2 linked regions of the Flavisolibacter tropicus genome follow. Each later gene encodes a partner of the first gene's protein in a complex. Links are inferred from orthologs where the notes say so. Each region holds a gene or a part of one and is shown on either strand. Other genes may lie near its edges.

What was found.
Region 2: the proteins of lpxA (region 1) and SY85_RS00595 are in contact, whole or in part, in a crystal structure (PDB 4J09), measured with the Escherichia coli proteins. The link is inferred for Flavisolibacter tropicus from one-to-one orthologs.

Annotation. Positions count from the first base shown.
Region 1 is NZ_CP011390.1:2,889,876-2,892,950, forward strand. The notes cover bases 15-3,013. They hold lpxA (acyl-ACP--UDP-N-acetylglucosamine O-acyltransferase), read left to right. Parts: upstream 15-1,116; coding sequence 1,117-1,911; downstream 1,912-3,013. Other genes in these bases: SY85_RS12170 (bifunctional UDP-3-O-[3-hydroxymyristoyl] N-acetylglucosamine deacetylase/3-hydroxyacyl-ACP dehydratase), read left to right, coding at 15-1,120; SY85_RS12180 (ABC transporter ATP-binding protein), read left to right, coding at 1,901-2,518; SY85_RS12185 (acyltransferase family protein), read right to left, coding at 2,511-3,013. Also shown: more of SY85_RS12170, read left to right, coding at 1-14; more of SY85_RS12185, read right to left, coding at 3,014-3,075.
Region 2 is NZ_CP011390.1:160,098-163,149, forward strand. The notes cover bases 1-2,976. They hold SY85_RS00595 (MFS transporter), read left to right. Parts: upstream 1-884; coding sequence 885-2,069; downstream 2,070-2,976. Other genes in these bases: SY85_RS00590 (hypothetical protein), read left to right, coding at 91-567; SY85_RS00600 (carboxymuconolactone decarboxylase family protein), read left to right, coding at 2,056-2,586; SY85_RS00605 (carboxymuconolactone decarboxylase family protein), read left to right, coding at 2,599-2,976. Also shown: more of SY85_RS00605, read left to right, coding at 2,977-3,052. UniProt on the Escherichia coli protein: Probably transports across the inner membrane the two dehydrated forms of N-acetylneuraminate (Neu5Ac), 2,7-anhydro-N-acetylneuraminate (2,7-AN) and 2-deoxy-2,3-didehydro-N-acetylneuraminate (2,3-EN).

The DNA of each region.
Region 1 (3,075 bases):
AATTGATGGTGTAGAAATTCCCATTTTAGATGGTAGCAGCGCGCCTTTTGTTGAAATTATTAACAAAGTAGGGGTAAAGAAACAAGATGCTGTCAAAGTGTACTACACCTTACAACATAATATAACGTTTGTTGATGAAGGTAAAAAGGTAGAAATGGTGGCATTGCCTTACCATGAATACCGTGTGAACACCTTGATTGACTTCAACTCCCCGGTTTTAGGAACACAGCATGCTTCTATGAAGCATATTTCTGAGTTTCAGGAAGAAATTGCTTCATCACGCACATTTTGCTTCTTCCATGAACTGGAGTTCTTGATACAAAACAACCTGATCAAAGGTGGCGATATCAACAACGCCATAGTGGTGGTTGACAAGCCCGTTAGCGACGAGCAGGTACAACGAATTTCTAAAGTGTTCCAAAAAGAAGATGTGAAAGTGAATGAAGGTGGTATTTTGAACAACCTGGATCTTCGCTTTCCTAATGAACCGGCACGTCATAAATTACTGGATGTAATAGGCGACTTAGCGCTGGTAGGGTTTCCCTTCAAAGCCCACATTATTGCCAGCCGACCTGGTCATGCGAGCAATGTAGAGTTTGCCCGCAAGATCAAGGAACATATCAAAAAAAATAAGCACCGTCAGCAAGTACCGCAATATGACCCCAATAAACCAGCGGTATATGATGTACATGCTATAGAAAAGAAACTGCCGCACCGCTATCCGTTCTTATTGATTGACAAGGTAATTGAAATGACGGAAAAGCATGTGATTGCCATCAAGAATGTGACCTACAATGAAGGTTTCTTCCAGGGGCACTTTCCAGGCAACTGTGTAATGCCGGGTGTACTACAAGTAGAAGCATTAGCACAGGCTGGTGGTATATTATGCATTCCTGACGATCCGGATCATGATTATGATACCTATTTCTTAAAAGTAGATAACTGCAAATTCAAGAATAAAGTAGTACCAGGCGATACCCTTATTTTAAAAATGGAACTGATGAATCCTGTACGCCGTGGTATTTGTGAGATGAAAGGAACTATTTTTGTCGGCGAAAAAATAGTAGCAGAAGCTGACCTAGTTGCTCAAATTGTAAAGAAACCTAAAGTACGAGTATGATTTCACCGCTGGCATCCATCCACCCTAATGCACAATTGGGCAACAACGTAACGGTAGAGCCTTTTGCCGTTATACATGACAACGTAGTTATAGGAGATGGATCACATATAATGTCCCATGCGGTAATAATGCCTTTTAGCCGCATAGGGAAAGAATGCCGCATATATCCAGGCGCTGTAATAGGTGCTATTCCTCAAGATCTGAAGTTCATTGGTGAAGAAACCAGCGTTGAGATTGGCGACTATACAACAATCCGCGAATGTGTAACTGTAAATCGCGGTACTAAAGATAAATGGAAAACCTCTGTAGGTAGCCATTGTTTATTAATGGCTTATGTTCATATTGCTCATGATTGTATTGTTGGAAACAATGTTATTCTGGCCAATGGTGTTCAATTGGCTGGCCACGTTGAAGTGGGCGACTATGCTATTATTGGCGGATTAGCCGCTGCCAATCAGTTTACCCGTATTGGTGCACATACGTACATTGGCGGCCAGAGCGCTATCCGCAAGGATGTGCCACCATTTGTTAAAGCAGCCCGCGAGCCATTATCTTATGCAGGTATTAACATTGTAGGCCTGCAACGCCGCAATTTTAAACAAGAACAAATAGACATCATTTCCCGTATCTACCATTTGTTGTTTATAGGTAATCACAGTACATCAACCGGCATTCAGCGTATTGTTGATGAGCTACCTGATACTGAGTTAAAAAGTGAAATTCTATATTTTATTCAGAGCTCCAAGATTGGCGTAATCAAGCGCTTTTCCAAAGATGGCAATGAAGATTAAGCTCTCCAATGCCGGTAAACGTTTTAACAGGGAGTGGATATTCCGCAAGGTAAACCTGGAATTCTCTGCTCCTATTGCCTATGCCATTACCGGCCCTAATGGATCTGGAAAATCCACTTTACTTCAAAGTATTGGTGGCATGTTGCAATTTTCAGAAGGTGGCATTGGTTACTCCAACAACTCAACAACCATTGCTTCAGAACAGGCTTTCAACTCAATTTCATTTTGTGCGCCTTACCTTGATGTGGTAGAAGAAATGACGTTAGTGGAGTTCCTGCATTTTCATAAAGCATTTAAGCCGTTGCTCAATGGATTAAGTGTGAATGATGTTATAGAAGCTATACATCTTCAACACGCTGCACATAAACAGATCCGTAATTATTCGTCTGGCATGAAGCAGCGTGTTAAGCTAGGGCAGGCCATCTTTTCCAACACGCCTATAGTTCTATTGGATGAACCCTGCAGCAACTTAGATATAGCGGGTATTGAGTTATATCACTCCTTAATTGAACGCTATTGCCAAGAGCGTTTGGTTATGGTTTGCTCCAACGATGAAGTAGAATACCGTTTTTGCCAAGAGCGAATCAGCATTTTGGATTTTAAATAAAGGTTTCTTTTTTAGTCTTCTGCTCTAACCTCTTTAGCCGGAACTTCATAAATGGCTTTTCTATATAATAGAAGTACCCGGCAGACAATAATAATATTAGAAGGGTAATAGCAATAAGATATAGCGGTGCGTAGTTATAATCAAAGCTTGTGTTTCTCGAAAGCATGATTGCACCGAAGCAGGAAATAATACCGAAGTGCAGTAAGTAAATAGAGTAACACATACCGCCAATTAATGTAATTCCTTTCCCCGAGAACATTGTCTTCATTTGTGAATTGAACAATACCTGATAACAAACTATAAACAATAGCAACACCTTAGCATATTGCAGTGAATGCCAATAATATGAAGGAATGCTTATTAAAGCCACTAGGGCTAAAACGCCCATTACGAAGCTAAATTTTGAGTTCTCCACCTTTGCATCTTTACTTACATATAAGTCTGCTAATAATAAGCCTATAATGAAATAATGTAGGAATAGAAGCAGATTAGTGGTAAAGGAGCTGCAAAGCACACTAGTGATAGCTAGTATCACTAATGCGGCCCTACGCAATAAC
Region 2 (3,052 bases), 2.7 Mb from region 1 along the record:
AGAGAATTTGTGTCTAAGCGGGGTCTTTACTGTCTAGCCTTTGAGCGAGGCGAGACTTATCTACAATTAAAACTAAAATAGGAGGGTAAAATGAAGAAGATTTTGTTAGTTACAATCATTAGCCTCTTGGCAGCACCCTTATCAATGCTTCACGCACAGGATGATATTCAGAAAGTACAAGAAGCATGGGGGAAAGATAAGAAAGAACTGGTGCGAATTGGGATGGATCTATCAAGTGCCGATTCAGCAAAGTTTTGGCCGTTGTATGACAAATATGAAACGGAAAGGCGAAAGATCAGCAGGGAATGGATATTGGCCCTTGGCGATTACGCAGATAATTATACCAGCATGACAAATGCAAAAGCTGATGAATTGATAAATAAGCTTTTTAAAGTTGATGCAGGTATTTCAAAATTACTGCAGCAGTACTATGGCAAGGTCAAATCAGCACTCAATGCCATGCAGGCTGCCAAGTTTGTTCATATAGAAAGTTATATAAACACGACGATCCGGTCAAAGATGCAGGAGTCGCTGCCATTAATTGGGGAAAAGATGAAAACACTTTAAATATTTTGGTGTCTAAGCGGGGTCTTCTCTGTTAAGCCTTTGGGAAACTCCGCTTGTGCTTCTAATCTGCCCTGCCGAGGTATGTCAGATAGACATCTTTATTGCCTTCCCTATTTCCAACCTTTGCCTAACGCTATACCTTATACGCTATTGCCTACCTCAATAAATATAAAAGCGTTAGAATCGCATTCGCATTTCGATATTCCTATTTCGGATTTGTACTTTGGAATTTGTGCTTTGGAATTTGGATTTTGAAATTTGGCCCTTTAACTTTTACATTCCATTGTTGCATCCAAGAAGAGTATAATCGTTCATGCATGCGTAGTGCCTTACTTATTTTCATTATCAGTTTTTTCGCCGTGGCCCTGGGTGCCATGGATTCTGTAATGTCCGCAGCTTATTTGCCCGAAATTCTCCAATCAATGAATTACAGTGCCAGTAATCCTGAATCATCGATGGCGGCCTCCTGGATCAATTTTTCTTTTTTGGCGGGCGGAACTATTGGAGGTATCGTGATGGGATTTTTGGCAGACCGTATTGGGCGACGAATCACATTAACATTGGCATTGTTATTTTATGGAGCCGGCAGTGGGTTGGGAGTGCTGGTTACCGAGTGGCCAATGATGGCACTCACCCGCTTTTTGGTTGGCATTGGCGTTGGAACGGCACTGGTGTTGTCGGCCGTGGTCGTTTCTGAAACCTGGCCCTCGCGAACAAAGGCCGTAGCGCTTGGGATCCTTGCGGTAGCCTATCCTGTAGGTATCATCGCCTCGGGTGCTATCACTTCATCAATTGCTGATTGGCAAACCGCATTTCTTATTGGGGCTATTCCCGTCATCCTCGCCATTCCCGTTTTTATACTGGTAAAAGAAACATACAAAGCCCCGGAAAAGAGATCTTCTATTGATAAACGTGCGCGTCGGAATATTGCATTTGGTATTGTAGTATACGGTACGATGTTGATTGGTTTATGGTCCACTTTTCTTTGGTTACCAACGTGGGTACAAACGCTGATCGGAGACAACGCCCAGGCCGGCATAGCCAAACGCGGCATGGCAGTAGCCCTGTTAGGTATGGGCGGACTGATAGGCAGCATTATTTCGGGATGGATGGCAAACCGCTGGGGGCCGAAGACCATGCAAGGCATATGCTTCATTCTCTGCTTCATTTTATCGGTTGCCATGTTCCTTTTGATCAAAAAGTTCTCCGACTTGGTACTGGTTGGTAGTGCTTTGTTAGGGTTGCTGTTCGGCATCAGCCAGGGTGTATTGAATTCTTTTATACCTCAGTTATTCACTGAGAATATACGGTCAGGCGCTACGGGACTTTGTTTTCATGTCGGCCGCGGCTTTACGGCAATCGCCGTATTTTTTGTAGGAGTGCTGGCTATGAAGTTAGGAGGTTATGGTCGTGCCATTTCTATTTTTTCAGTAGTTTACATTATCGGCTTCATCGCATTAAGCCTGATGAAAAAGACAGGAGGAAAATATGCCTCACATTAATCTTCGCACAGACCTATTTGGCATCACAAGTTTGCTCGACTATCGAAAGGAGGTAGCTAAGCCGCTTTGCGAATTGACGCAACTATTGTTGAGAGGCGAGTCTACGTTGTCTGAAGCCGAAAGGGAAATGATCGCCGCTCATGTATCCTACCTGAATGAATGTAAATTCTGCAGCTCGGCACATCATGCAGCCGCATGTGTTTTGCCGGGAGGTGACAAACCTGCCACCGGAAAGATGAAGAGCTTACTGGCAATAGCTGAAAAAGTTCAGCTTGGCGGTAATCATGTTCACCAGGAGCAGGTGGATGAAGCCAGGCAACAGGGGGCTACCGATAGAGAGATCCACGACACGGTTTTGATTGCGGCCCTTTTCTGTTTGTATAACCGGTATGTTGATGGTTTAGCAACCGTGGCGCCGGCCGATCCCAATTTTTACGCTGCATTGGCAAAACGGATCACTACAAGAGGCTATCGAATGCCCGAAGATGGATATCATGCTTTAACGGTCAATAAATAATAATGATAGATTATGCCATACATAACTACTCCTGATGATGTTCCCGGCATCCGGGGATTAATGAATTTCAGGCCCGATGCCGCACTGGCCTTGAATCAGCTGGTTCAGGCATTATTGGTTGATGATGCTTCAATGACAAGAGGCGAACGCGAACTGATCGCCACTTTTGTATCAAGCAGGAACGAATGTACATTCTGTATGCGTTCACACGGCGCCATAGCGGCACACTTACCAGGTTGTAATGAACAAACGGTGAAAGCTGTTTGGGCCGACTATAACACGGCCCCCGTAAGCGACAAAATGAAGGCCTTGTTAAGGGTTGCCGACAAAGTGCGCATCAATGGCAACCAGGTTACATTGGATGACATCAACAATGCACGCGCTCAAGGAGCCAATGATATGGATATTCATGATACGGTGCTGATTGCTGGTGCTTTCTGTATGTTCAACCGCTATGTGGATGGAC